DNA from 3 places in the Arthrobacter sp. LT660 genome. Region 2 is predicted to be linked to each of the others. Evidence: predicted binding sites of a transcription regulator. Region 2 holds the regulator's gene; each other region holds the start of a gene.
The links. The regulator LexA, encoded in region 2, represses DNA repair genes until DNA is damaged. The targets are predictions, from matches to a motif close to TCGAACANNTGTTCGA.
Positions count from the first base shown of each region.

Region 1: the regulator LexA is predicted to act here: its motif matches at 4,333-4,348, upstream of AC0QSG_RS03285 (DUF6504 family protein).
Region 3: the regulator LexA is predicted to act here: its motif matches at 3,967-3,982, upstream of AC0QSG_RS16455 (HNH endonuclease signature motif containing protein).

Region 1 is NZ_CM149651.1:708,093-718,039, reverse strand. It holds gene AC0QSG_RS03320 (lipoate--protein ligase family protein) at 1-551, shown strand, start outside; gene AC0QSG_RS03315 (hypothetical protein) at 548-847, opposite strand; gene AC0QSG_RS03310 (MBL fold metallo-hydrolase) at 826-1,455, opposite strand; gene AC0QSG_RS03305 (S-(hydroxymethyl)mycothiol dehydrogenase) at 1,452-2,588, opposite strand; gene AC0QSG_RS03300 (glutaredoxin domain-containing protein) at 2,695-2,964, opposite strand; gene AC0QSG_RS03295 (SOS response-associated peptidase) at 3,000-3,758, shown strand; gene AC0QSG_RS03290 (VOC family protein) at 3,799-4,251, opposite strand; gene AC0QSG_RS03285 (DUF6504 family protein) at 4,458-4,769, shown strand; gene AC0QSG_RS03280 (DNA polymerase III subunit alpha) at 4,766-8,287, shown strand; gene thrS (threonine--tRNA ligase) at 8,414-9,947, shown strand, end outside.
Region 2 is NZ_CM149651.1:320,062-330,008, forward strand. It holds gene miaB (tRNA (N6-isopentenyl adenosine(37)-C2)-methylthiotransferase MiaB) at 1-511, shown strand, start outside; gene miaA (tRNA (adenosine(37)-N6)-dimethylallyltransferase MiaA) at 540-1,427, shown strand; gene dapF (diaminopimelate epimerase) at 1,479-2,414, shown strand; gene AC0QSG_RS01485 (class I SAM-dependent methyltransferase) at 2,441-3,052, opposite strand; gene hflX (GTPase HflX) at 3,206-4,783, shown strand; gene AC0QSG_RS01495 (ATP-dependent DNA helicase) at 4,776-6,785, shown strand; gene lexA (transcriptional repressor LexA) at 6,813-7,532, opposite strand; gene AC0QSG_RS01505 (LysM peptidoglycan-binding domain-containing protein) at 7,832-8,230, shown strand; gene AC0QSG_RS01510 (histidinol-phosphate transaminase) at 8,365-9,486, shown strand; gene hisB (imidazoleglycerol-phosphate dehydratase HisB) at 9,553-9,947, shown strand, end outside.
Region 3 is NZ_CM149651.1:3,516,387-3,526,333, forward strand. It holds gene AC0QSG_RS16435 (hypothetical protein) at 563-814, shown strand; gene AC0QSG_RS16440 (nuclease-related domain-containing protein) at 849-1,487, opposite strand; gene AC0QSG_RS16445 (hypothetical protein) at 1,740-1,973, opposite strand; gene AC0QSG_RS16450 (hypothetical protein) at 3,096-3,335, shown strand; gene AC0QSG_RS16455 (HNH endonuclease signature motif containing protein) at 3,996-5,576, shown strand; gene AC0QSG_RS16460 (alpha/beta fold hydrolase) at 5,597-6,304, shown strand; gene AC0QSG_RS16465 (hypothetical protein) at 6,350-6,883, opposite strand; gene AC0QSG_RS16470 (peptidase associated/transthyretin-like domain-containing protein) at 6,964-7,449, shown strand; gene AC0QSG_RS16475 (hypothetical protein) at 7,582-8,538, shown strand; gene AC0QSG_RS16480 (PepSY domain-containing protein) at 8,606-9,241, opposite strand; gene AC0QSG_RS16485 (CG0192-related protein) at 9,316-9,947, opposite strand, start outside.

The DNA.
Region 1 (9,947 bases), 390 kb from region 2:
GGCTGTCCGGCTATGCCGATGCCGTCGACGCGGCGCGGCGTGCCGGATTCGCGCCGGTGGTCCGCAGGGCCGGGGGCCGGGCGGCGGCCTACCACCGCGGCACGCTGATCGTGGACCACGTCGAACCGGCCAACGAGGCGATGATCGGCCACCAGCACCGGTTCAGGGTGCTCGGGGAACTATACGCGTCGGCGCTGCGCGCACTGGGCGTCGACGCTGCGGTCGGCGAGATCCCGGGCGAGTACTGCGCGGGGGAGTACAGCGTCCACGGGTTGCCCGGGCCGGGTTCGACGGCGTCGGTGCCGGTCAAGCTCGTCGGCACGGCGCAGCGCGTGGTCGCCGGCGCCTGGCTGTTCGCCAGCGTCTTCGTGGTGGAGGACTCCGCGCCCATCCGCGCCGTCCTTCGCGACGTCTACGCGGCCATGGACCTGCCGATGGACCCGGCCACCGCCGGCGCCGTCGACGATCTGGTTCCCGGTGTCCGGGTCGCGGACGTCGAGGATGCCGTGCTGGACGCCTACGCCCAACACACGCGGATCATCGACCGCTAACGGCGGAATTCCGGCTGGCGCGGACCACGGCCGAATCGCAGTCCGGCGAGGAACGCCAGCCCGCTCAGGCCCAGTCCAAGCAACAGCACGCCCACGGCCTGCCCTTGGGTAAGCACCACGAGCCCCTCGGGCGCAGACTCCGTCATGGCGGACAGCGGACCATAGGCGAACCAGCCGAACATCGCCGTCGCGGGAACGGCGGCCGCTGCCAGCAACAGGACGACGGCGCCGACCCTCCCCAGCGAGGGTCGGCGCCGCGCGTCGGGTTCCGTGTTTAGTGGCCTCTGGTGATCCATTCGTTGAGGTGGGGTGCCTCGGTGCCGATGGTGGTGGTGTCGCCGTGGCCGGTGTTCACGATGGTTTCGGCGGGGAGGGTGAGGAGTCGGTCGCGGATGGATTCGATGATGGTGCCGAAGTCGCTGTGGGAGCGTCCGGTGGCGCCGGGGCCGCCGTTGAAGAGGGTGTCTCCGCTGAACAGGGTTCCGAGGTCGGGGGCGTGGAAGCAGGTGGAGCCCGGGGAGTGGCCGGGGGTGTGTAGGGCGGTGAGTGTGGTGCCGGCGATTTTGAAGGTGTCGCCGTCGGCGATCGGGGAGTCGGCGGTGGTGCCGGGGAAGACGTCTTCCCAGAGCATCTGGTCCGCGGTGTTCAGGTAGACCGGGGCTTGGACGCGGTTGGCGAACGCGCGGGCGTGGCGGATGTGGTCGTCGTGCCCGTGGGTGAGCAGGACGGCCTTGACGGTCCGGCCGGCGACCTTGTCGGCGATGGCGGTCGGGTCGTGGGCGGGGTCGATGACGAAGACCTCGGTGTCGTCCCCGACGATCCAGACGTTGTTGTCCACGTCCCAGGTCCCGCCGTCCAGGGAGAAGGTGCCGGAGGTGACGAGGTGTTCGATGCGGGCGCTCATGCGGACACCGCCGTCGCCCCGACAGCCGGCGTGGACGTTCCCGCGGCCTGGATTTCCACGACGGAGCGCAGGACGGTGCCGGCGTGCATCTTCTCGAAGGCTTCCTCGATCTGGTCCAGTCCGATGCGTTCGGTGACGAACGCGTCCAGGTCCAGGCGGCCGAGCTTGTATTGCTCCACGAGCATGGGGAAGTCCCTGCTGGGGAGGCAGTCGCCGTACCAGGAGGACTTCAGGGATCCGCCGCGGCCGAAGACGTCCAGCAGCGGCAGTTCGAGTTGCATCTCGGGGGTGGGGACGCCGACGAGGACGACGCGTCCGGCGAGGTCGCGGGCGTAGAAGGCCTGCTTGTAGGTTTCGGGGCGTCCGACGGCGTCGATGACGACGTCGGCGCCGAACCCTCCGGTGAGCCCCTGGATGGCGGCGACGGGGTCCTCCTCGCGGGAGTTGACCCCGTGGGTGGCGCCGAGGGTCTTGGCCAGGTCGACCTTCGCGGGGTCGATGTCCACGGCGATGATGGTGGTGGCCCCGGCGAGCCGGGCGCCGGCGATCGCGGCGATGCCGACGCCGCCGCAGCCGATGACGGCCACGGATTCCCCGCGCTTGACCTCCCCGGTGTTGATGGCCGCTCCGATGCCGGCCATGACGCCGCAACCGAGCAGGCCGACGGCGGCGGGGTCGACGTCCTCGTCGACCTTGGTGCACTGTCCGGCGGCGACGAGGGTCTTTTCGGCGAACGCGCCGATGCCCAGGGCCGGGGAGAGTTCGGTGCCGTCCTCCAGGGTCATCTTCTGGGTGGCGTTGTGGGTGTCGAAGCAGTACTGGGGGGTGCCCTTGGCGCAGGCGCGGCAGGTCCCGCAGACCGCGCGCCAGTTCAGGATGACGCGGTCCCCGACGGCGATCTCGGTGACCCCGGGTCCGGTCTGGCTCACGACGCCGGTGGCCTCGTGGCCGAGCAGGTAGGGGAACTCGTCGCCGATGCCGCCGAGCTTGTAGTGCAGGTCGGTGTGGCAGACCCCGCAGGTGAGGATGTCGACCACCGCCTCCCCGGGACCGGGATCGGGAACGATGATGGTTTCGATGACGACCGGGGCGTCCTTGGCCTTGACGACAACGGCCTTGACCTTGTGTGGCATGGGGAGGGTCCATCCTCTCGACCGCGAGCGGCGGCCAACGGGTAGTGAATCGGTCATGGCGCCGGCCCCCGCGGGATGCCGACGCCATTATCCAATCACACGCGCGCTACAGGCGTTCGCGGACCTGCTCGATGCGCGGGTTCGTGACGGCGGTTCCGTCGGGGAAGACCAGGGTGGGGACCGTCTGGTTGCCCCCGTTGAAGGACTCGACGATTTCGGCGGTGCCGGCGACCTCCTCGATGTTGACCTCGCGGTAGGCGATGCCGTCGGCGTCCATGGCGCGCTTGAGGTTGCGGCAGTATCCGCACCAGGAGGTGGTGAACATCGTGACGGTTCCGTCGGCGGGCACGTAGTCCTGAAGGTTCGCTGTTGTCATGTCGGCGTCAACGACCGCTGTGAGAGTCTTATTCCATGTGCGGACGATACGTGATGGCGCGGGCGGTCGGTGATCTGGTTGCGGAACTGGAGGCGGAGGCCGACGAGGCCATGGAGCTGCGGCAATCGTGGAACGTGGCGCCGACCTCGGACGTGCCGATTGTCTTGGAGCGCCTGATCGACGGCGAGCGCGTTCGCCAACTGCACGTGGCGAAGTGGGGACTGGTTCCGGCGTGGGCCAAGGAACCGTCGGTCGGTGTGAGGTCGTTCAATGCGCGCAGCGAGACCGTGGTCGAGAAACCGTCGTTCCGCAAGGCGGTGAAGGCGCGCCGCTGCGCCGTTCCCGCCGAGGGGTACTACGAGTGGCTCAAGACGGGCGAGGGCAAGTCGCTGACGAGGCAGCCGTATCTGGTCCGGCCCGCCGACGGTTCACTCATCCTGTTCGCGGGCCTCTACGAGTGGTGGAAGGACCCGACGATGGAGGATGGCGAGCCGGGGCAGTGGCTGCTGTCGACGTCGATCCTCACCGTGCCGTCGCCGGAACCCGGGTCGGCGGATCCGGTTCTCGAGGAGCTCGCGGCGCTCCACGACAGGCTTCCGTTGCCGCTGGACCGCGGAACCCTTGCCGATTGGCTTGATCCCAGGGACACTGACGCGGCGTCCCTGGTTGCGTGGGCACGGGACGGGGCCTTTCCGGTGGCCGCGAAGTGGGAGTTGCGGGCGGTCGACCGGGCCGTGGGAAACGTGCGGAACGACAACCCCGAGCTCGTGGAAGCCGTCGACGGCCTTTTCTGACCGGTTTCAAAGGGGCACCGGCACGGGCGCGGCGGGGAGGCTAGCCCAGTTCCACGCGTCCGGCGGGACCGGTCCTGAAGGCTGGGTTGTGGACGAAGTCCCAGCGGTAGCCGTCAGGGTCGGCGATGCAGGCGCTGGTGCCGCCCCAGTCCCGCAGCGAGGGTGCATTGACCGCCTCGGCTCCGGCGGCCAGGGCAAGCCGGTAGAGCCGGTCGACCTGCTCGGCACTGTCCGTGTTGTGCCCCAAGGAGACCGGGGGCGCCTGGTTCCCGAAGCCGACCTCTCCGTATTCCCCGGGCATGCTGTCCACGTTCCAGAGCGCGAGCATCAGGCCGTGGCCCGCTGCCACAAAGGCAATCTCGCCGGGAAGGTGCTGCAGCGGCCGGAACCCCAGCCCCTCGACGTAGAAGTCGCGGGAGGCCTCCACGTCGCGCACACCGAGGGTCACGGCAGAGATGTTCGGTATGCCGGGGCGGGTTGGGGGCGTGTCCATGCGGCCAGCCTAGGCGCGGGCGCCCCGTGCCGGTAGTCGAACGACAAAATGTCGGCGGCCTCACGTAGCGTGATCTTTTATTCGAACATCTCTTCGAATACAATGGAGTTGCCGTCCCACCGCTTCCCAGGGGCGTCGACTTCCCGTTCACATTGGTGCTCCCGGGTTCTTCTCACGCCCCGGGACACGGATATGGAGGTGGCCCCATGGGCCTGTTCACGCAGTCGGTGGAAGTCGAATGCACGCCGGCCGGCCTGCCGTTGCGCATGCGCTGGCAGGGCCGGGAATACCGGGTCGCCGCGCAACCGGTGCGCTGGTTCGAGCGCCGCAAATGGTGGACGGAGGAGGTGCGCGCCGAACGAGGGCGCGGCCCCGGCCTGGTCGACCACGAAATCTGGAGGCTGCAGGTCCGCCAGACGGCCCGCGGCCCGCTTCTGACGTTCGACGTCTCCCGTCAGGTGGAGACCGGCCGGTGGAGGCTGATCCGCATCCACGACGCGTTGAAAGAGAGCGCGTGAGTTTCACCCATCTCAACGTCGCTACGGCCTACAGCGCCCACTACGGGGTCTCGTGGCCGGACGAGTTGGCGCGCCGGGCGGCGTCGAACGGCTCCGACGCGCTGGCCTGCGCCGACAGGGACGGCCTCTTCGGGACGGTGAAGCACCTCAAGGCCTGCCTCGAGAATGGACTGGATCCGATTGTCGGCGTCAGCCTGGCCGTGCTCGAACCGGACCCGGACGCTTCGCCCTCCAGACGCCCGTTGCCTCCCCGTGCGGGGGGACGGGTGCTGGTCCTGGCTCGCGGGCGGAGCTCCGGGGCCGGATACAGCGCCCTGTGCCGCCTGGTTTCCGCCGCCCACGCGGGCACCGGGGCCGCCGGCAAAAAACCGGTCGGGGTCACCCGCGCGGAACTGGCTCGCCATGCGGCCGGACCCGCCGGCGAACCGGTGCTGATGGTGCTCGCCGGACCCCAGTCCGACGTCGGTGCGGCGGCACTGCGCCGCAACTACGGCCTCGCACGCACACTGCTGGGCCGCTGGCGGGATGCTCTGCCGGCGGGCGCCCTGGCGGTGGAGGCGGTGACGCACCGCAGTGCGCCCGGTGAGAAACTGAGCACCGCGCACGCCGTGCGCATGGTCAAGACGGCACGGGACTGCGGCATCAGGGCGATCCTGAGCAACGCGGTGCGCTATGCGGATCCCGACGGCGCCGCGACGGCGGATGTGTTGGATTCGGCGCGTGCCCTCAGTTCGTTGGACGCGTTGCGGGACCTCCAACCCAACGGCCAGGGTTGGCTGCGGGAACCCGCCGCCATGGCGGAACTCGCCCGCGAGATCGCCACCGAATCGGGGGACGGCGCACCTCTCGCCTCCCGGTTGCTCCGGGACACCGAAGCTGTGGCGGACTGGTGCCGGTTGGACCCCGTCTCGGATGCCGGCTGGGGGATGCCGGTGGTGCCGGAGGCTTCGGTGATCGGCATCTCCGGGGATCCTTCCACGGAGCTGGCTGCCCGCTGCGGTTCCGGGGCCAACCGGCTCTTTTCCCGCGGACTGGACGCCCCCGGAGTGCGAGGGCGCCTCGAACAGGAACTCGACACCATCTCCCGCCTGGGCTTCTCCTCCTATTTCCTCACGGTCGCCGAGGTCTCCCGGATGATCACCGGCATGGGGGTCAGGGCGGCCGCCCGGGGATCCGGCGCGTCCAGTCTGGTGAACTACCTGCTGGGGGTCAGCCACGTCAACCCGCTGGAACACGACCTCCTTTTCGAGAGGTTCCTCTCGATGGACCGTTCGACGTTGCCGGACATCGACATCGACGTGGAAAGCGCCGAACGCCACCGCGTATACCGGAGCATCTTCGATCGCTTCGGCCCCGAGCGCGTCACCCTCATGAGCATGCAGAACGGCTACCGGGCACGCGGCGCGGTCCGCGACGCCGGGCTGGCGCTGGGTTTCGAAGGCGGCGAGATCGATGCGATCGCCAAGCAACTGTGGCGCTTCTCGGCCCGAAACTTCCGTGAGGCACTGGACGAGAAACCCGAACTGCGCCAGTTTGCGGACCGCGTCGGCGCCGAACGCCAACTGGACCTGCTGGTGGACCTGACCGAACGCCTGGATCGGCTGCCCCGGCACATCTCGATGCACCCGTGCGGGGTCATCCTCGGCGATGTCTCGCTGCTGGACCGCACCCCGGTCCAGCCCAGCGGACTCGGTCTGCCCATGAGCCAGTTCGACAAGCACGACATGGACCCCATGGGAATGCTCAAACTCGACGTGTTGGGCGTGCGAATGCAAAGCGCCATGTCGTTCGCGCTGCGGGAGGTCGTGCGAATCCATGGAACCGGGACTGCCGTCGCGGAAGCCGGCCGGCACCCGCTGGGGCAGGATGGCGCCCTCCCGGCGTTCTTGAACGAGGACGGCCGCATCGACCTGGAACGCGTCCCGCTCGACGACGAACCCACGTTCGAGCTGATCCGTAGTACCCACACCTTGGGTTGCTTCCAGATCGAGTCCCCGGGCCAACGGGAACTCGTCGGAAAGCTCGCGCCACGGGAGTTCAACGATCTCATCATCGACATTTCGCTGTTCCGTCCCGGCCCCATGAAATCGAACATGGTCAAGCCCTACCTGGAGAACCGGCACGGCTTCGCGCCGGAGATCTACCCGCACCCCGACCTGAAGCCGGCGCTCGCCGAAACCCACGGAGTCACCGTTTTCCACGAGCAGGTGCTGCGGACCTTCCACATCATGACGGGGTGTGGTCTCGCCAAGGCCGACGTATTCCGCCGCCTCATCGGCAACCCGGACCAGGAACCCATGGTGGAAACGTTCTTCCGCCGGCATGCGATGGAGAGGGGATACTCCCTGCAGGTCGTGGACGAGGTGTGGGAGACGCTGAAGGCCTTCGGAAGCTTCGGCTTCTGCAAGGCCCACGGTGCGGCCTTCGCCGTGCCCACCTACCAGTCCGCCTGGCTGAAGGCCCACCACCCCGAGGCGTTCCTTGCCGGTTTGTGGGAACACGACCCCGGCATGTATCCCAAGCGGCTACTCGTGGCCGAGGCGCGTCGGCTGGGAATCCCCATTCTTCCGCTGGACATCAACCACAGCGGGGCCGAATACCGGGTCGAGGAGGTGCCCGAGGCCCACGGAACCCGTCTGGGCATCAGGCTCAGCCTCGCCGGGATCTACGGCATGTCCGCCACCGAGGTCTCCCGCGTGGTGGCCGGACAGCCCTACTGCTCCCTGGCCGATGTGCGCGACCGCTCCGGGCTGACCCGCGCTTCGCTGACCCGGATCGCCGCGCTCGGTGCATTCGACCACTTCCAGCGGATTTCGGGCCGGGGGAACCGCGCTGACCTGCTGCGCCACTTGGAATCCCAGCCCGCGCGGAAGGTGGCCCGGAAGTACCATCCGATTTCCGGGCAACAGCCGCTGCCCATGGCCGACCTCGAGTTCGGGGCGTTGGCCGCGCTGGAGCCGGCGCCAACGCTCGAGGAGACGGTCCGCACCGAACTTGATCTCCTGGCGATCGATGTCAGCGGCCACCTGATGGAGTCGCACGCTGGGCTGCTTCGCACGCAGGGGGTCACAGCGTCCAAGGACCTGTTGGGACTGCGCAACGGCACCGAGGTGATGGTCGCCGGCGTGCGCGTTGCCACCCAGACCCCGCCGATGCGCGGCGGGCGCAGGGTGGTGTTCATTTCGCTGGACGACGGCACGGGCTGCGTGGACTGCACGTTCTTCCACGAGGCCCAACAAAACTCCGGCCCGCTGCTCTTTGCGACCCGGCTGCTGATGGTCCACGGAATCACCCGGCGCACCGGCCCACGGGGGATCAGCCTGCAGGCGCTCCAAGCCTGGGACCTTTCCGAACCGCAGTCGCTTCCCGCCCCGGACCACCTCAGGAACCCGGAGCGTGCCACGGGGAAACGAACGACGGGACCGGTTGCGCCGCCGGGACCGGCCGGGCCCGGAACGCCGGCGCAACGAATGGAGGCCGAAGGGCTGGACCACCGGGGGAGCCTGCGCGTTGGCTGAGACCAACGCAGTCAGCGCGGCGGGTTCGTTGGGGGAGAGCCCATACCGTTAAGCTGGTCGATGGCTGGCTGTGGTCACCGTATGCCACAAGTCATGAAGCCCCACAACGAAATGAGGAGACCGAAAGTGTCTGAGCAGATCACCCTAAACGTCGACGGCGCACAACGTGAGGTGACTGCCGGGACAACCGGTGCCGAACTCTACTTCGACAACCGAGAGATCGTGGTGATGCACGTCGACGGCGTCCTCCGTGACCTGCAGCGGCCCTTGGAGGCCGGCACCTCCGTGGAGGGCGTGGCAGTTGGTTCGCCCGCGGGCCTCGAGGTCCTCCGCCACTCCACCGCCCATGTCATGGCCCAGGCCGTCCAGCAGCTGCGCCCGGACGCGAAACTCGGGATCGGCCCCTACATCACGGACGGCTTCTACTTCGACTTCGACGTCGCCGAGCCCTTCACGCCCGAGGACCTCAAGACCCTCGAGAAGATGATGCTCAAGATTGTCAACCAGAACCAGCAGTTCGCCCGCCGGGTCGTGACCGAGGACGAGGCCCGCGCCGCGATGGCGGCGGAGCCCTACAAGCTGGAGCTCCTGGACAAGTCCGCCGAGGCCGAGTCCGCCGGCGAGGGCGTCAGCGTCGAGGTCGGCGCCGGTGAGATCACGATCTACGACAACATCGACCGCAAGACCGGCGAGGCCGTGTGGTGCGACCTCTGCCGCGGACCGCACCTGCCCAACACCAAGCTCATCTCCAACGCCTTCGCGCTCACCCGCTCGGCCGCCGCCTACTGGCTCGGCAACGAGAAGAACAAGCAGCTGCAGCGCATTTACGGCACGGCCTGGCCCACCAAGGAGGAGCTCAAGGCGTACCAGGAACGCATCGCCGAGGCGGAGCGCCGCGACCACCGCAAGCTCGGCTCGGAGTTGGACCTCTTCTCCTTCCCGGACGAGTTGGGATCCGGCCTGCCGGTTTTCCACCCCAGGGGCGGCATCATCCGCAAGGCCATGGAGGACTACTCGCGTCAGCGCCACACCGAGGCCGGCTACGAGTTCGTGTACACCCCCCACATCACCAAGGGGCACCTCTACGAGGTCTCCGGCCACCTGGACTGGTACCGGGACGGCATGTTCCCCCCGATGCACATCGACGCGGAGCTCAACGAGGACGGCACGGTCCGCAAGCCGGGCCAGGACTACTACCTCAAGCCGATGAACTGCCCCATGCACAACCTGATCTTCCGGTCCCGGGGCCGGTCCTACCGCGAACTTCCCCTGCGGTTGTTCGAGTTCGGCTCCGTCTACCGCTACGAGAAGTCCGGGGTGGTCCACGGACTGACCCGGGTCCGCGGCATGACCCAGGACGACGCGCACATCTACTGCACCCGCGAGCAGATGAAGGACGAGCTCACCGACACTCTGAACTTCGTGCTGGGCCTGCTCAAGGACTACGGCCTCGACGACTTCTACCTCGAGCTTTCCACGAAGGACCCGGAGAAGTCCGTCGGCTCCGACGACGCGTGGGACGAAGCCACCCGAACCCTCGCCGAGGTGGCGGAAGCCTCGGGGCTCGAACTCGTTCCCGACCCGGGCGGCGCCGCCTTCTACGGCCCGAAGATCTCCGTTCAGGCGCGCGACGCCATCGGGCGCACCTGGCAGATGTCCA
Region 2 (9,947 bases):
ACGATCTCGGTTCGCCAGCGCCTTCACCTTCCAGTACTCCAAACGTCCCGGTACCCCCGCGGCCGAACTGCCGGACCAGCTACCCAAGTCGGTCGTCCAGGAGCGGTACGAACGACTCACGGCCCTCCAGGACCGCATCTGCGCGGAGGAGAACTCCCTGCAGGTCGGCCGCCGCGTCGAGATCATGGTCACGGCGCAGGCCGGCCGGAAGTCGAATGAAACCCACCGTTTGTCGGGGCGCTCGCGCGACCAGCGTCTCGTGCACTTCACCGTTCCAGAGGGTGCCGAACATCCACGGCCCGGCGATCTCGTGACGGTCCCGGTCACCTCCGCCGCCTCCTTCCACCTGATCGCGGATCCCGGGGAGCCAGCGGAGTACCAGCTTCGGCGGTCGCGGGCAGGCGACGCGTGGGACAGGGCACAGGCCGAGACGTGCGGCGTACCGGCGGTGGGTGGCACCGGAGGTGGCGGCGTCAGCCTGGGCATGCCGGTGCTGCCGCCGCGCGCCTAACGTGGCTTCTGCCGCGAGGCGACCGGTGGTGGCCATCGTGGGTCCCACCGGCACCGGAAAATCGGACCTCGCGATCGAGCTCGCCCTGCGCCTCGACGGCGAGGTGGTCAATGGCGACGCGTTGCAGTTCTACCGGGGCATGGACATCGGCACGGCCAAGGTGGCACCGGAGGAACGCCGCGGGGTCACGCACCATCTGCTGGACATCCTCGATGTCCGGGAGGAGGCGAGCGTCGCGCGGTTCCAGGCCGAGGCCAGGGCCGCGTTCGACGAGATCGAGTCCCGCGGACGCGTTCCGATCCTCGTCGGCGGCTCCGGACTCTATGTCCGCGCCGCGCTGGACGTGCTTGAGTTTCCCCCGACCGATGCCCGAGTCCGCCGCCGCATCGAAGAGGAAGGGGCCGCATACGGTGTCGGGGCCCTTCTTGTGCGCCTACGGGATGTCGATCCGACGTCGGCCGAGCGTCTGACCGACGCCCGGCGGATCGTTCGGGCATTGGAGGTCCATGAACTCACGGGAAGGACGTTCGGATCGTTCATGCCGGACCGGACGTATTCCCGACCAGCCGTCCAGCTGGCCTTGGATTTGGAACGGCCCCGCCTGCACGAACGGCTGCGGGAGCGTGTGCAGGCCATGGTAGCCAAGGGACTTTTGGACGAAGTGCGCGACCTCGACGGCAGGGGGCTGCGCACCGGCAAGACTGCCTGTCGCGCCATCGGCTACGCGCAGTTCCTCGACGTGGTCGACGGGTTGGCAACCGTTGACGAGGCAGCCGATCGAACTGTCGTTGCCACGCGTCAATTCGCCCGACGGCAGGTCACGTGGTTCCGCGCCGACCACCGCGTGCGCTGGATGGATGCCGCCGATCCCGGGTTGCTGGACGCGTCGCTGGGGATCCTGGGCGAGTCGCCGTAGCACCGTTACGGCGGATTCGCCGGGGGAAAGGCGCGCACTAGGCTTGGAGGCATGAGCACAGAGCGCGCCACGCGGAACTTCAATGAGTTGTCCGGCCTGGCCTTTTCCAAGGGGCACGGCACCGGTAACGACTTCGTCCTTGTCGCAGATCCCAGGGGTGAGCGCTTTCTGGCGCCCGAGGCGGTCGCCGCGATCTGCGACCGCCACCTGGGTATTGGCGGCGACGGGCTCATCCGCGCGGTGCGCTCCGAGTCCCTGCCCGAGGGACGCGCCCTCGTGGCGGCCGACCCGCGTGCCGAGTGGTTCATGGACTACCACAACGGGGATGGCTCGCTGTCGGAGATGTGCGGGAACGGCGTGCGCGTCTTCGTTCACTTCCTGATCGAGGAGGGTCTGGTGGCGCTGGGGGAGGGCGAGACCCTGACCATCGGGACCAGAGCCGGCGTCAAGGTGGTCGCCCGGTCGGCGGACGGCTACGCGGTGGACATGGGGCCGTGGGCGTTCGCGTCCCCAACGGAGGCCGAGGAACGGGCTCTCGACTCGGTCGTGGAGACCGACGGACTGGACGTTGCCCGGCCGGCGTTGAGCATCAGCATGGGCAATCCGCACACGGTGGTCGCGCTGTCGGAGGCCAGCGAACTCGAACACGCGGAACTGCACCGTGCCCCGCGGGTGGACCCCGTTCCCGAGCATGGAACCAACGTCGAGTACGTGGTGCCGTCCGAGCCCCTCGTAGAACGCGGCGTCGGCCGCATCCGGATGCGGGTCCACGAGCGTGGCGTCGGGGAAACGCAGTCCTGTGGAACGGGCGCCTGCGCCGCCGTGGTGGCCACACGCCACTGGGCGGGTGGAACGTCAGCGGACCGCTGGGACGTGCAGGTGCCCGGGGGCGTGGTGGCAGTCCGGTTCATGACCGGGGTCGACGGCCGCGAACACGTGGAGCTCAGTGGGCCGGCGGCCATCGTCGCGCGGGGCACGCTCGCCTAGTCCCGCGCGGCACCTGGGATCTGTGGCTAGCGGGGACGGACCACGCGAAGCAGCCGAAACGACTTCGCGGTCGAGGCTCGCTCCACCGTCCAACCCTCCGACAGCTGTTCGCCCAGCCAGGTTTGCAGCGAATCCGATCCGAGGTTCTTCTGCACCACGAGCCAGGCCTCGCCGCCCGGAGACAGCCGCGGAAGCCACTGGAGCAGGATCTCGTGGAGCGCCTCCTTACCCACACGGATCGGGGGATTGGACCAAATCGTGGCGAACTCCAGAGCCCCGGGAACCGACTCCGGCTTTCCCGCGACCACGTTGTCCACGTTCAGGATGCGGGCATTCTCACGCGTGAGTTCGATGCTTCGTTCGTTGACGTCAACGGCGTAGACGGTCGCGCCGGGCGATCTCATCGCAAGGGTCAAGGCTATGGGGCCCCATCCGCATCCGATGTCCAACAGCGCGCCTTGTTCGGCGGGGGCGGGAGCGCCCGCCAGGAGAACCGCCGTCCCCTTGTCCACGCCGTCGGGACTGAAGATCCCGCCGGAGGTCACCATCGTTCGTTCGGCCCCTCCGAGGGGCACCCGGATGGTCTTGCGCTTGAGCGGGGTGGACGGTTGTGCGCTGAAATAATGGTCGGAGCCCATGGAGGCAGGTTAACCGCAGCCGACGGATTGCTGGTAATCCGCGTCCGAGCCGAACCACGGATGCGGGCCCCGCGTCGTTCGCCCACCGGGGAACCGGGGCTAAACGACGGCTCCGGGGACTATCCTGATAGCAACCATCCGCCAAAGGGGAACATGACCGACTTGAACCAGCCCAACCCGCACGACCGCGGTCTGAACGACGACGAGATCCAGTCCGTCATCGACCGAATCCTAGCCGCGGACAACGCGGCCGCTAAGAAATCCGCGGGGACCGCCCCATCTGGCGCCGAGGGCGCTCTGGCGGGTGGTCGGGCACAGGCTTTGGGTGGCGGCCACGGCCGCGAGCACTCGGACTCCGACGGCGAACAGCGCGACCTCGAGGAACGGCGGGCGCTCCGCCGTGTTGCGGGACTGTCCACGGAGCTGGAGGACGTCAGCGAGGTTGAATACCGGCAGCTGAGGCTCGAGCGGGTCGTGCTGGCCGGCATCTGGACGGAGGGCACGGCAATCGAGGCCGAAAACTCGCTGCGCGAGCTGGCCGCCCTCGCGGAGACCGCGGGTTCCGAGGTTCTAGACGGCCTGATCCAGCGACGACTCAAGCCGGACCCGGGCACGTATCTGGGGTCGGGCAAGGCCATGGAACTCAAGGACATCGTTTCGGCCACCGGTGCGGACACGGTGGTAGTGGACTCGGAGCTGTCCCCGTCGCAGCGCCGCGGCCTGGAGGACATCATCAAGGTGAAGGTGATCGACCGGACGGCCCTGATCCTGGACATCTTTGCACAGCACGCACAGAGCCGCGAAGGCAAGGCCCAAGTCGAACTGGCACAACTGGAGTACCTGTTGCCCAGGCTACGCGGCTGGGGCGAGTCCATGTCCCGCCAGGCTGGCGGCCGCGTTGGCGCGGCCGGCGGAGGCATCGGGTCGCGCGGACCGGGTGAAACGAAGATCGAACTCGACCGCCGTCGAATCCGCACGCGCATGTCTAAGCTGCGTCGCGAGATCGCCGCGATGAAACCCGCCCGCGAAACCAAGCGCGCCAACCGCAAGCGCAACACTGTTCCCTCGGTGGCCATCGCAGGCTACACCAACGCCGGCAAGTCCTCCCTGTTGAACCGGCTAACGGACGCGGGGGTCCTCGTCGAGAACGCATTGTTCGCGACACTGGACCCGACGGTCCGCAAGACGGAAACGGCGGACGGACTGGGCTACACCCTGGTTGACACCGTGGGTTTTGTCCGGAGCCTGCCGACCCAACTCGTGGAAGCGTTCCGCTCCTCGTTGGAGGAGGTCGCGGACGCGGACCTGATCCTGCACGTGGTCGACGCGTCGCATCCGGATCCGGAGGGGCAGATCCATGCCGTCCGCCAGGTCTTCACGGAAGTCGATGCGCAGAACGTCCCGGAGATCATCGTCCTGAACAAGGCGGACGTGGCGGACCCGTTCGTGTTGGAACGGATCCGGCAGCGCGAGCCGCGCCACGTCGTCGTCTCCGCCCGGACGGGCGACGGCATCGACGAGTTGCTGCAGCTGATCAGCGACTCGATACCCAGGCCGAGTCTGCGGCTCGAGCTGCTGATCCCCTACGACCGCGGGGACATCGTCAACCGGCTCCACGGCTCCGATGCAGAGATCCTCGAGACCGAACACGTCGGGGACGGTACACGGATGGTCGTGAAGGTCCGCGAGGGCCTGGCGTCCGAATTGGAGCGGTTCACCGTACATGGCTGAGGTCGAGGACGTCATTGCGCTCCTCGACGTGGCAGTCGAGGGCATGGGGGGACAGAACCGCGCTGGCCAGCACGAAATGGCACAGAAGGTGTGCGAATCCCTCGACTCGGGCAGGCATCTGCTGGTGCAGGCGGGGACCGGCACCGGCAAGTCGCTCGCGTATCTGGTTCCCGCGATCGCCCATGCGCTGGAAGCGGACAAGCCGGTCGTGGTCTCCACGGCCACGCTCGCCCTGCAGGCGCAAATCGTGGGCCGCGACGTGCCCCGGTTGCTGGAGCACCTGCGTCCGCACCTGCCGCGACCTGTGAACGTTGCGTTGGCAAAGGGACGCTCAAACTACGTGTGCAAGTACAAGCTTGGCGGCGGATATCCCGATGAGGACGACGGGGCGGTCTTCGCCCTCGGCGAGGACGGAGCGGCCATGCCGCTGACCGCGGGGGCGGCCCCCAGTAGCGCACTGGGCCAGGAAGTCGTGCGTTTGCGCGAATGGGCCGAGGAAACCGAATCCGGCGACCGCGACGACCTGACTCCGGGAGTGGGCGACCGCGCCTGGCACCAGGTTTCGGTAACGGCCATGGACTGTCTGGGGGCGCAGAAGTGCCCCATGGCTGAGGAGTGCTTCAGCGAACTTGCCCGCAAGAACGCAGCCGAGGCTGACATCGTGATTACAAACCATGCCATGTTGGCGATTGCCGCGTTCGAGGGACTGGCCGTTTTGCCGGACTTCGACACGGTGATCATCGACGAGGCCCACGAACTCCAAGACCGCGTGACGAATTCCGTGACCCGTCCGCTGTCCGTCGCCCTGGTGGGCGCGGCCGTGTCCGCCGCGCGCAAACACTGCGCGGTTAGCGTCGAGGCCCTCAACCAGGCGGGCAAGGCGCTACAACGCGCACTCGAGGGGCACCCCACCGGTTTGATGCCCTCTGGGTTGAACGAGGAGCAGGCCGCCGCGGTGCGTCAAATCCGCGAGGCCGCGCGGGTGGCGCTCTCGGACTCCAAACCCGCGGGGAACGAGTCCGTCGACGGCGGCAGGCAGATGGCGCGTTCGCAACTCCAGTACCTCGCCGAGCAGTGCGACCGCTTCGAATCGGCCCAAGATTCCCGCGAGGTCCTGTGGGCATCGCGTTCCGGGACGTTCACTCCCGGACAGGGGTTCACCCAACCGGACGAATCCACTCCGGCGACCCTGAACGTCGCCCCGCTATCCGTCGCGGGCCGTCTGCGGGAGGGATTGTTCGACGGAAGGACGGTCATCCTGACGTCGGCGACACTCGCGATTGGCGCGGCCTTCGAACCGGTTGCCGGTTCGCTCGGCCTGCTGGGCGAAGGTGCCCCCAGCTGGACCGGAGTCGACGTCGGAAGCCCTTTCGACTATCCCCGCCAAGGCATGTTGTACGTCGCCAAGCACCTGCCGAAGCCGTCACGGAGCGTGTCGTCGGAGACGCTTGCCGAACTCGGGGATCTCATTCGCGCCGCGGGCGGGGGGACGCTCGCGTTGTTCTCGTCCCGTCGGGCAGCGGAGGAGGCCGCGGAGGCTTTGCGTCCGTTGGTTGACCAAGAGATCCTCTGCCAGGGCGAATCGGGTATGGCCGCCCTCGTCAAGCGGTTCGGCGAGGAAAGGGACACCTGCCTCTTCGGAACCATGACCCTGTGGCAGGGGGTTGACGTGCCCGGCCCGGCATGCCGCCTCGTGGTGATCGACCGCATTCCGTTCCCGCGCCCCGACGACCCGCTGGCCACCGCCCGGAGCAGGGACGTGGCCCGTCACGGCGGAAACGGCTTCATGGCAGTCTCGGCAAGCCACGCCGCCGTTCGTCTCGCCCAAGGGGCGGGACGACTGATCCGCTCCACCTCCGACCGGGGAGTGGTGGCGGTCCTCGATTCGCGGCTGGCCACAGAGCGGTATGGCGGCTTTCTCCGCGCCTCGTTGCCTCCGATGTGGGCAACGACGGACAAGAAGACTGTGCTGGGCGCGTTGGAGCGGCTTGCCGGTTCCTAGGTGCGTGCGGGCGGCGCCGGGCAACCGCTAGAGCGAACGCATCACCGAGACGACCTTTCCCATGATGGTCGCGTGGTCGCCCAGGATCGGCTCGTACTGGCGGTTTTGCGGCAGGAGCCACGTGTGCCCGTCGCGCTGCCGGAACGTCTTGACCGTGGCCTCGTCGTCCAGCAGGGCGGCGACGATGTCGCCGTTCTCGGCGTTCTGCTGGCGGCGCACCACCACCCAGTCACCGTCGCAGATGGCCGCTTCGACCATCGAGTCCCCGCTGACCTTGAGCATGAACAGGTCACCATGGCCCACGAGTTGGCGCGGAAGCGGCATGATGTCCTCCACCGTCTGGTCCGCAAGGATCGGTCCGCCGGCCGCGATCCGACCCACCAGGGGCACCATTGCGGTGTCCGACGACGTGCTCAGTTCCGCCACCGGCATTCCGTTGATGGCCATCAGGTTCGACTCGGCGGATTCCGCGGACACTTCGCCGTCGCTCAAGGTCAGGGGCATCAGAATCTCCATGGCACGGGGACGCCGGGGGTCCCTGCGGATGTAGCCCAGCTTCTCGAGCTGTGCGAGTTGGTGGGTCACGCTCGAGAGACTGGCAAGGCCCACTGTGTCGCCGATCTCCCGCATCGACGGCGGGTATCCGTGATCGGCCACCGCGCGCTGGATGGTTTCGAGGATCTTCTTCTGCCTGATGGTCAGGCTCTTCGGTGTCCGCCGCGGCGCCCGATTCTCCATTGTGCTCATGCCCTGCCCCGTGCCTCTCGTCCCTGCGTTGCCGGATGCCCGCCCAACCTGTCGGTGCCCGGTGGTGAACTCAATCCCACTGGCTTCCTTTCCGCCAACGCTAGTGGAACGGAACCCGCTTTCAAAGGTTTGTTCGATCGTGTCTCGACAATCGTCGTCCAGGGATGCTAAAAATGGAACATAACAAATTCGAAGATAAGTTCGAACAGGAGTTTCGAAGAGACGAAAGCCTGCCCCGAACCCGAACGGACTGGAACCTCCCGCGAAATCAGCGGGCGAAGCAACATGAAAGGCAAGTCATGGCTCAGATAGTGCTTCCCGCAGCTTTTGTTCCCCCGGCCCGCCCCGAGGCGAACGCGCCAGTCCACGCGGTCCCGTCCACGCAGGCATCGGTGCGGCTCACACGTCGCGGGCGTTTCCTGCTCATCGGACTCCCCGTGCTCCTGGGAGCCACGGCCTTGCTGGTGCTCCTTGGTGTATTCACGGCTCCCGTGATGGCCGCGGGTACCGGCGAAGCGACCCCCGTGCTAGCCGACACGGTGACGGTCTCCGAGGGGGAGACCCTCTGGGGGCTCGCGGCCGAATTCGCACCCAATCGCGATCCACGCGAGGTCATCTCCGAAATCGCCGAACTGAACAACCTGGCCGGTTCCAAGCTCGTTCCGGGCCAGGAACTGTTTGTCCCGACCGGCGACTAGACGCCAACACCGCGCGGTCCCGACCGCGCCTCCCGATCTGCGCCACTGGTCCGGCCCGCCCGGCAGCGCCCGTTTGTGACCGGCGCGGGGTCGCGGATTGGAGCCCTCCGTGAAGACGGCACTAGAATCGTCCGGTGAGTGATCAGCTTCGACGCCTGGCCAAACTACCGCTGCGGGACAATCTGAGGGGCCTCGAGCCCTACGGTGCGCCCCAGCTGGACGTGCCGGTTCTGCTCAACGTGAACGAGAACACGCATCCCGTCCCCCCCGAGGTCAGTGCGGCGATCGCCGCGGACGTGGCAGCGTGCGCGTCGGGCCTGAACCGCTATCCCGACCGGGAGTTCACGGAACTCCGCGAACGGTTGGCGGCCTATCTCGGGCACGACCTCGACCCGTCCAACATTTGGGCCGGCAACGGCTCGAACGAAGTGCTGCAGCACATTCTCCAGGCTTTCGGCGGCCCGGGACGGACCGCGATGGGGTTCCCCCCCACGTACTCCATGTATCCGCTTCTGGCCAGCGGCACGGACACCGCTTACGCGGCAGGAGTTCGCGCCGACGACTTCGGCCTTTCGGCCGAGTCGGCGGCGGAGCAGGTCGCGGCCTCCGGGGCGAACATCGTTTTCCTCTGTTCGCCGAACAACCCGACCGGAACCGCACTGGGACTGGATGTCGTCGAAGCCGTCTACGACGCTGGCGAGGCCAATGATGCGATCGTCATTGTCGACGAGGCCTACGCGGAGTTCTCCCTCTCCGGCACCCGTTCTGCGCTCGACCTGTTGCCGGACCACGACCGGCTCATCGTCTCGCGCACCATGAGCAAGGCCTTCGCGCTCGCGGGCGCAAGGGTCGGCTATCTGGCGGCCGCGCCGGAAATCGCCGATGCGCTTCGCCTGGTGAGGCTGCCCTACCACCTGTCCGCGGTGACCCAAGCGACCGCCAACGCGGCACTCAAGCATGTGGATGTGCTTCTGGGGACCGTCGAGGACATCAAGAGGCAGCGCGACCGGATCGTGGACGAACTCAAGCGCATGGGACTGGACCCAGCTGCCAGCGACTCGAACTTCGTCTTCTTCGGCGGGTTGGAGCATGCCGGTCGCATCTGGCAGGGATTGCTCGATGCCGGAGTCCTCGTCAGGGATGTCGGCATTCCCGGCCACCTGCGTGTGACGGCCGGAACGGAGACGGAAACCACGGCTTTCCTGACGCGGCTCGAGGAACTGCTCGGCCAGGAGACCGCGCATGCCCGCGGGTAGACTTGACCGCAGGCGACGCCAGCCTTCGGCGCGTCGCCAACCACCACCCATGCCTAAGGATCATGTATGTCTGCAGAATCGCCCAACGGCCGCCGGGCCCGCATGGAGCGCAAGACCAGCGAGTCTTCCGTCGCGGTCGAGCTCAACCTCGACGGCACCGGCGTCGCCAATATCAGCACCACTGTGCCGTTCTACGACCACATGCTCACGGCGTTGTCTAAGCACTCCTTGATCGACCTGACCGTCGAGGCCACGGGCGACACGCACATCGACGTCCACCACACGGTGGAGGACGTCGCCATCACCATCGGCGAGACGCTGCGCACCGCGCTGGGCAACAAGGCGGGGATCCGCCGGTTCGGCGAGGCGACGGTCCCCCTGGACGAAGCGCTGGCGAACGCCGTCGTCGACATCTCGGGACGCCCGTACCTGGTGCACTCCGGGGAACCGGCCGGGCAGGA
Region 3 (9,947 bases), 370 kb from region 2:
GTCCCAAAGGGCCGGTCCGATTGGGCCCGTCCGAGAACGGGAAAGCGCGCAGACACGTCCCGGGCATCTTTCATCCGCGGGCTTCGCCAAGGACGCCAACGCCCAGCGGAAGGTGAAGCAGTTGGCGGGAACGGCCTCCAGCGCCGGGCGCGGTCCGCCCTCGCCTGAGCGGACGACGCCGGCTCGGCCCCCACGGTGGGCGACCGCGTCGGCGTCGTTCTGTTGAGGTGCTGGCGTTCGGCGTCGGGTCTCTGGCATTGGGCCTTCGGCGTTGAGTGTCCGGACTAGGGGTCGCGCGGCGGGATCGTGGGGTCCGGGCGCGGGATCTCCGGCTCGGGGACGGGGGACGGGCCCGGCTCAGGCGAGGGCTCGGACCCGGTCATCGGTGGGTGGACCGGACAGTCCCTCCGCGCTCGTGGCGGGCGGTGAAGGGCCACTAGACCTCCACAGGCATCATCGACCCAGCAGGCCTGGTGCCAGAACAGACCGCCGGAGTTTCGTGGGCGTTTCTAAATTGGCACGCACCCGTTCGGGAGTATCTCCACCGAGTCAACGCGCGCTGTTGAATATGGCCGACGGCGGTGCCACCGTGGAGGCACGGGACCACACGCGGGAGGACACAGTGGGGAACCACCAGCACGAGGACGAGCGGTACAAAAAGTACTACAACCCGCCGCCGCACGGCGAGGTGCCGCAGGATCCCAAGGTTCGGGCGGCCCGGCAAGCGGGCTCGGAGGTCGAGGGCGAGGAGCCGACCTCGGGTGAGCCGGCGCCGGATGGCCCTGCATCGCGAGGTCCGGCGGGCGGGCGCTAACCTATACGGCACCGGCGTCGAGCCATTGCGTTGTCTATCGGGCTGCGAGCATATCCGCGAGTAATGGCAGAGCAGTCGGCAAGGAGGCCGCGGCTCCCAGGAATCCGGCGAAGGCGACGCCTGCCCACGCCATGCGGCGGCGACGCGCCCCGCGGACGCGCCATTGTAGGGCTGCGAAATTGCCGGAGACTGCGGCGGGCGAATCTGCTGGTGTGGGATTCTTGTGCCACGTTTCGGGTCGAGCCGCAGCGGCGCCGACGGCGGCAACTTGTGCGGGCGTGAGGGTTGGCCGGAGCCGCTTGAGGTGCCGCAACAACTGGCCGTCGGTGACGGCGGCCACGGCGGGGAAGCGGTCCTTCACCTTGAGGTTTTTGGCCCCGACGAAGACGAGCACGCCGGACACCTGTACATCCTGTCCGGACGCGGCGGACAGCAGCTTGGCCGCGTGCGTCGCCTCGTGGGCGGCAGCGTGGACGTAGCGCTGCTTCTTTCCGGACACGAGGACGGCCTTCCCTGCGATCCAGATGGCCTGGCCGGCGTGGTGTTTGGTGTTCAGCGTGAGCACGCCGGCGGGCCCGATGACGACGTGGTCGATGTCGGAGTCGCCCGATCCCACGGGCACAGCGTGCAGGACCGTCCATTCGGGACCGATGTTTTGGAGCAACCGACCCACGCGGGCCTCGCCGAGTGCACCTTGGTACCAGGGCCACGCCTCGGTACTGAGTGGACTGGCTCCGAATACCCGCCGCAACCACGAGCGTTCGGGGTCGTTCCGGTGAATTTCGAGACAGGCACTCATCGCCGCCTGACCGGGTATCCGGTTCCGGAGGTTACCCAGTGTCCCTTCAACGCCGTGTTCGGATATCGGCATGTTCATGGTCATGTTCTGGCCCGCTTCGGCGCAGCAAAAATCATGAGGCTTGTCCTAATGCCCACCTTCGACCCGCAATCCTTTCAACCGCAGGGCCTCCGCCACCCAGGACTCACCGGTAAGGGCAGCGGAAAGACTCAGAAGGCGCATGTCTTGCAGCATCGGCAGCGATACAAGATCGCCGACTTTTCCGCCGTTCTTCTTGTTGAAGATCCTGACCGGTCGAGGGTGGTTCGGATCGCCGTGCTCGCGGAGTCGTTCGTCGATCGACTTGCTGGTCTGACCCACATAGACCGTCTTGGCAGCAGTGGACAGGCCTGATACTTCAACTGTGTAAATCTTATATTCGCGCCCCTTACGGTTCTGCGTGGCAAGGCTGGCGTCGAATTCCCGTCGATGCTGGAGTATGCGTTTCCAACGGGTGGCGACCGGACTAGGGGCATAACAACCGCGCGGGCAGAATGCGACGTGGTTGTTCCTGGTGGGCAGTGCATCTGGGTGCCACCAATCGAGCAGCTGGATTGCACTGCCGCAATCACAGTTTGCTCCCAGGGCTGACGAGTGCCATCCGGGAACCCGGGCGCTCTTCCAAGGAGGAGCGCCAGCTGCGAGTCCGGCGCCGCGGCTCACCGCTACGAATCCGGACTCCCCGGAAGGGACGAAATCCGCCGTCGACCGAACGGGTGAAAAGCCGCGGGACCCCGCGAAGCACACGTTCCAGCCGCGCGGACCAGCGTGCCAAAAGAACTTCGTGTCCTTGGCTAATTTTTTAGCCTGAGCAGCTGACAGATTTCGGAGCTCTACGGCTGGCCACGCCACCCGACCGCGAACCTTCACCTCTATGTCGGAAGCTTTGGACCTGCTCGCGAGCGCGGTTGCCAAAAGACCATTTCTGGGCTGCCGGAAACGAGGGAGCATTGGAACGAGTGTCAGCCCCGGTTCCGGTGTCTTCGAAAAGATCCGATCCGCCGGATACTGCACGGCGAGTCTTTCTGCCATAGTGAGCGCGATTCGCGCTTGTTCCCCCATGGAACATGACACTAGCCCTTGCCATTGATATCGGACAGCCAGGTGATCCGCCGGTCTGATGAATAACGTAAAGCGGGTCTGGACCGTGGCGAATACGGCCCACTGCCAACCTCCCAGACCTTGCCCGTCTAAATTACGGCCCGCCTGGCCCACGCCGGCTTCGCCACTGTCAACGCCTCCTGAATCGCGACCTTATGCGTCCTTGAACCAGCCGTCGTTCCCGCGCAGGGTGCCACTAATCAAGCCGTCTGCGCCGTTGATGATGATGACCCAGCCGGCGAATCCGCCGCGAGTTCTCCCAAGCCACATGAAGACAAGCCGACAGGGGCTGTCATGCCTACGATGGTGTTATTACAACCGAGAGGGATGGCCGTGAGCGACATGGGCAACAATCAGTTTGGCGGAGGCGCCGCGGACGCCGGGCGCTTGGCGCACGCGAGGAACAGGGCCTTGGCCGCTAGGGACCGCGCGGCGGGATTGGCCCGCGATCCGGAGATTCAGCGCAAGGCCAAGCAGGTGTTCGGCACGGCCCAGGAACTGTACAAGGTCGCGTCCGGGCCCGAGGCCAGAGTGGTCTACCGGAAGGTGGCCCAAGCCGTGAAGGAGACGTGGAAGCGCTGAATTGATGGACGCCCGTTAAGTCAATACCGTTGCCGCCCCGCTTCGGGCGTCCGCACCGTCGTAGGTCCAGTGTGGCGAGGAGGCGCCGCCGTCACCGTCGTGCCGTTGGCAAGGCGTCGGCGTCGTACGTTGCCTCGTGGTGGGCGACCGCACCGGCGTCGTTTTGTCGTGGTGTTGGCGTTCGGATCAGGCGTCGCGCGGCGGGCCCGTGGGATCCGGGCGCGGGATCTCCGGCTCGGGCACGGGGGAGGGGCCCGGGTCCGGCGCGGGGTCCGGCGAGGGTCCCGGCTCGGGCGAAGGCTCCGGCCCGGGCATCGGTTGGGGAAAGGGCGACGGATCCGGGAACGGTCGGCCGGGATCGGGGGTGGACGGGGCCGGCTCGGATGGTGGAATGCTCATCTGGATCTCCGTTCTGGGTGTGCTGCCGCGCTGCGCGGACGGCTGGTGCTCCGGGTTACGATCCTCGTCCGGTCGAGGATGCGCAAGGGATCGAAGAATCCGCCGCGGCCGCGACCCCACCGGCGGCGGACCGGGGGCCCTCGGTGGTTGTGGCGAGCGGCGATGGGCCACTCGACCTCCACAAGGAGCGGAGAAGTATCGGTTGTCCCCATTGGACCGGAAGCGATTCAAATCGAAGACATATTCGAACAAGATGGATGTATGACTTCCTCGGTGGCGGAGCTGACGACCCAAGGACCGGACTTCCGGTCGCTGGGGACTTTGGTGCGCGGAGCGACCGAGGCCTTCTCGTCCCATCCCTTGAGCCGCGATGAACTTGCTGCGCTGCTTCCCGAGATCGAGCGGTTGCACCACGAGGTCCAGCGTGCCCAGATTGTCGCGGCACAGGCCGCGGATCGTGAAAACATCACCCTGCTCGGCGCGGCGAAGGCGGCGGGCGGCCACGCCGAGTACAAGTCCACGGCCGACTATCTCGCCAAGACCCTCCTCATCAGCCAAGCCGAGGCACGCAAGCGCCTTCAGGCCGCCGACGCCGTGCTTCCGAGCAAGTCGTTGACCGGTGAAACCCTGCCCCCGAGGTATCCCGTCGCCGCGCGTGCCGTCGAGTCGGGGGACTTGTCGGCCACGCTCGCGGGGCAGATTGCCGGCAAGCTCGCGCGCGTCACCCCCGTAGCCAGACAGCTCCCGGAAGGCGGCCAGCGCGAACTCGACGCCATGGAGACGAGCCTCGTGGAAACGGCGCTTCAGGCCGGGCCGGAGACCATGCACAAGGTCGCGGACGTGTGGGAACTCCGTCTGGACCAGGACGGCAAAGAACCCTCCGAGGAAACCAAAAAACTTATGCAGGGCGTCTTCGATTGCGGACGCAAGTTCGGGATGCGCATCATCAAGCTGATCATGGACGACGCGCAGGCCGAACAGCTGCTGGCCGCCTGCGCACCGGCGGCTAATCCTCGCACCGGCCCTCGCAAGGCGGCACCCGACGCAACGGGGTCTCCGATCGGTGGACCGGAGGATGAGACTGACGCGGGGGCCGCCACCGCGCCAGAGCCAGAGACGCCCGACGCCGTGACTGGCGCCGTGACTGGCAGCATGGCCGGCACCGCGACCGGCAGCATGGCCGACGCGGACACCTACGCCGAGACAGCCGACGGTGAAGCCGTGCAGGCGCCGGAGGATCCGCGCACCCGCCCCCAGCGTCTTTTGGACGGGCTACTCGGCGCGCTCGGCGTCGCGCTCGCCACGAACAAGCTTCCGCGCAACGGCGGCAACCGCCCGCAGGTCATGGTCATCATCGACTACCAGACTCTCCTCGGACAGGTCGCCGAACGCGGGAAGCAGATTTCCGAAGCCGTCCACAGCGGCACCATCAACCCCCGGCACATCCGCCGGATGGCCTGCGACGCGGACGTCATCCCCGTCGTCCTCGGCAGCGCCGGACAAGTGCTTGACGCGGGTAGGTCCGAACGGCTATTCACCGAGGAACAGCGAAAAATCCTGTACGCGAGGGATCGAGGATGCACCTCGGCCGGATGCCCGGTGCCCGGCGACGCCTGCGAGGCGCACCACGTCGAATGGTGGTCGCGCGGCGGCCAGACCGACTGCTCGAACGGCGCCCTCGTCTGTCCTTTCCACCACCACCTGCTGCATGACGGGGAGTGGGAGATACGGATGATCAAAGGCGTCCCCTTCTGGATCCCGCCAGCACGTGTGGACCCCGATCGACGGCCGCTTCGCAACACCTACTTCCATCCGGAGCTGCACCTTGCGCTCTTCGACTAGCACGGAGGTATCGTCTGCACATGGACATCATCCTGGTACCCGGATTCTGGCTGGACGCGTCCTCGTGGGACGAAGTGACACCGCCGCTGACGGCCGCCGGGCACCGCGTCCACCCACTCACCCTGCCCGGCAAGGATTCGGTGCACGCGCCACGCGCCGGCATTGGTCTGCGCGACCACATCGACGCCGTGACGGCCGTGGTCGATGGCCTGGACGGCGGCCCTGTGGTGTTGGTGGGGCACTCGGGCGGCGGGGCCATCATCCACGGCGCCGTGGACGCGAAGCCTGACCGCGTGGCGCGCGCCGTGTACGTGGACTGCGTCCCTCTCGGCGACGGCGGGCTCATCAACTACGAGCTCCCGGCCGACGGCGACGAAGTCCCCTTGCCGGACTGGGACGTGTTCGGGGACGAGGACCTGGTCGGGCTGACCGGCGAGATCAAAGAGGCCTTCCGCACCCGCGCCATTCCGGAGCCGCGCGGGGTTGCGCAGGACAGGCAGCGACTCGCCGACGAGCGCCGCTTCGACATCCCGGCCACCGTGATCACCTGCGAGTTCCCGTCCGAGATGCTCCGGGGCTTGATGGACGAAGACCATCCGTATCCGTCCGAACTCAAGCGCATCAAGGACTTTGAGATGGTGGACCTCCCCACCGGGCACTGGCCGCAGTTCACCCGGCCAGCGGACCACGGGGAGGCGATCCTCGCCGCCGTCGATCGGACGTCCTGACAGCGGGCCGATAGATCCGCCACAGTTTCGCCACAGTACGGCCTCCTAGGCTCGAGACCAGTCGAACAGCACGGGAGAAGACGCCATGAAGAACACCAACACCTCGGCGAAAAGCTCGCCGCACAAGCCGGCGCATAGCCCGGCGGGCAACTCAGCGCACAATCCGTCGAACGGCCCGCGGCGGGCCCCGGCGAACTGCCCCGCGGACCGCATGGCCCGCGTCCGCAACCGGACGCTGCCCCGACCTGACGAGGACATCGAGGACCAGGGCCTCGGCTTCGACGTCGACACCCTGCTGCGCCGCCGCAACGTCCTGCAGGCGTTCGGCCTCGGCACCGTGGCGTTCGGACTGGCGGCCTGCGGGGCGACGGGCACGACGTCGTCCTCGTCCTCCGCGACGGCGGGCGCATCCGGCGGCGAGATTCCCGACGCGACCGCCGGCCCGTATCCCGGGGACGGCTCCAACGGACCGGACGCGCTGGGGGAGAGCGGCATCGTGCGCAGCGACATCCGCACCAGCTTCGGCGAATCCACCACCACGGCCGAGGGCGTCCCGATGGCGCTCGAACTGACGATCACCGACCTCGCCAACGGCGGCGTCCCGTTCGCCGGCGTCGCCGTGTCACGTCTGGCACTGCGACCGCGAAGGGCGCTATTCCATGTACTCATCGGGCGTGGAGTCGGAGAACTACCTGCGCGGCGTCCAAATCGCGGACGACGACGGCAAAGTCACCTTCACCAGCGTCTTCCCCGCCTGCTATCCCGGACGCTGGCCCCACATCCACTTCGAGGTCTACCCCGACCGCGATTCCATCACGGACGCGGCCAACGCGATCGCCACCTCGCAGGTCGCTCTCCCGCCTGGGGCGTGTGAAGTCGCGTACGCCACCGCGGGCTACGAATCCTCCGCCCGGACCCTCGCCGGAGTCACGCTGGAGTCGGACAACGTCTTCGGGGACGACGGCGGCGCCACCCAACTCGGCGCCACCACGGCCGGGACCGCCGACGGCTACACGGTCCGCCTCACCGCCGGTGTGGACACCACCACGGCGCCGGTCGCCGGCGGCACGGGCGGGCCACCGGCCGGTGGAAAGGGTGCTCGGCCGGATCCCCGGGGACCCGGAACCGCCGGGGAAAACGGCTAGGAAGCGCATGCGGAAACCGTGGCGCCAGCAGGCCGTTGTCGCGCCAGAATCCCGGGCGTAGCCTTAAGGCATCGAGGCCACGGCCGCGGTTTTCCTGCCCTCCGGCACGCGCCAGGTTTCTAAGGAATAACCATGAAAACGCGTTCCCGGAAGGGAGCCCCGGATCATCTCGGCTCCATCGGTCTTCTCTTGGTTTCACTGCTTTTGTTCCCACTGTTCCTCGCCACGCCGGCCGCCGCCGCGGTCTCGGTGTCCCGGGCCGAACTCACGGGCACCTCCCTCCGGCTGGAAGGCACGGCCATCGCCAGCCGGACCATCACGGTCGACGGCATCGCCATGGGCACGAGCGACGGGAAGGGCCGCTTCAAAATCGACCGATCGTCCTTCGTTGCCCCGGCCGACTGCACGGTGGACGTCAACGACGGCTCGGCCACGGCAACCTCGGCGCGACTCTCGGGATGCACCGTGCAAGGTAGCCCGCCGCCGAGCAGCCCGCCCCCGACCACCCAAACCGCGCTGTCCACGCTGGTGCTGAGCCAGACGACCGTGGTGGGTGGCAATCCGGTCACCGGTACGGTGACGCTCACGGCGGCCGCGCCCTCCGGCGGGTTCACCGTCTTCCTGAGCAGCAACAACACGACCGTCGCAACCGTTCCCCCGTCCGTGACCGTTGCGGGAGGAGCGACGAGGGCCAGCTTCGAAGTCGCCACGGTGGCCGTCACCAACAGCCAATCCTCGACCATCATCGCCACGGCCGAGGGTGTGACTCGTTCCTCGACGCTGACAGTCACGAACGAACAGAGCAGCACCACCGGAAGCGTTTCGCTGTCCCGTGGTGGAACCGGGTCGGGGCGCGTCACGTCGTCGCCCGCGGGCATCGACTGCATCTTCACCTCGAATGACACGTCCGGCACCTGCAGCAACGCGTTCTTCCCTGCGGGCACGGAGGTCCGGCTGGAGGCGCGGGCCGCCGACGGATCGAAGTTCATCGGCTGGGAGGCAGAGAACAGCTGCCCCGACGCGCCGAAGGTCACCATCCTCGCCGGCATCGCACACATCTGCAGGCCCGCGTTCGTCGTGAACAACTAGGGGGAGGTGGAGAACCAGAGCGCCATGGACAATTAGAGGGACGTGGACAACAGGGGGAAGCCGGAACCTACTTGACGATCTCGCCGCTGGCGGCGTCGACCAAGACCTCGATCATCTCCTCGCCGTCCGTGCCGAACTCGACCTTCCACACGACGACGTTGTCCTCGTCCTCGATCTCCGCCTTCAGGAGATCCTGGTCGGCGGCCTCGCCGCGGGCTGTCTCGAGAGCCTCGGCGAGCGGGACGGTGGCGGACCGGATCCGGTCCAACTCGCCGGCGTCCGTGTCTTCCGGCTCGCGAGCCCCGGGGTTCTGGCCCGAGGAGTCGACCTCGATCTGGAAGAGCTCTTCGCCGTCCAGGACCTCGAGTTCCCAGCTTCCGCCCCCGTTGTCCTTCCGCTCGATGCCGACCGCCTGGCGGCCGTCGGCCTCGACGGTCTCGATCGCGGTGGCGATCGCATCCCCTCCCTCGGCGCTCGCTGGCGCCGACGAGCTGGCGGATTCCGTCGCCGAGCCGGACGCCGATTCGGACGCGGACGCACTTGCGGGGCTCGAACTGTCCTGCGATGAAGGGGCGGCCGTGGGACCGCCTGCCGCACCGTCGTCGGCCGCGTCCGAACCGGTGTTGTTGCTGCAGCCCGCCAACAGCGCGACCGCCAGCGTTCCGCCTGCGACGGCGGCCAATGCCTTGCTATGAGTCGTCATGAATCCGGAATACCACGGTCCAGGGCGTCGCAATAGGGGTGCGTGTCGTCGTCGAAGGCGGAAACGAATTCCGGTCAGTTGCCCTCGTGGTTCAGCGACGCGAGCTGGACCGGTTCCTGCCGACCGGCCCACGTTGCGGTCAGCGCCCAGTTGCCGCCGATGTGCCCTCCCAGGTCCAGGACCCGGGACACGGACAGCACCAGGTCCCCGGAACGGACGACGGTGTGTTCGTCCTCGGTGACCGGGCTGCGGATTCCCATGCGCGGGGCGAGCGGGAGAACAGGTCCCAGGCTCTTGATCAGTATCGACGGCTGTCGGACCTCCGTGCCGCCGTTGACCTCGGTGACTTCCTGCGCCTGCGGCTGGCCCGCCACCATAGCGCCCACCAGTGCGGCGATGTATACGTGGTCGCCGCACCCGTCGTAGACCCATCGCGGACCGAGAACGGAATGCTCCATGGTGCCCACGAGCCACTCCTCGGCGCAGTCCAGGGGAGCCGCCCGGTAGGTCAGCGGCAAGTGATAGACCGTGCCGTCCAGGGACATGAGGAACGTTTCGACGCCGACCTCGCCGTCGGGGTCGTCGAACCGGTAGGCGCCCACGCGAGCCAGCGACGCCAGATTGCCTCCCCGGAACCACGGCTGTGCCGGCAACCAGGCCGCGACGAGCTCACGCTTCGAGGGCCGCAGCTCGGCTTGGTGGATCA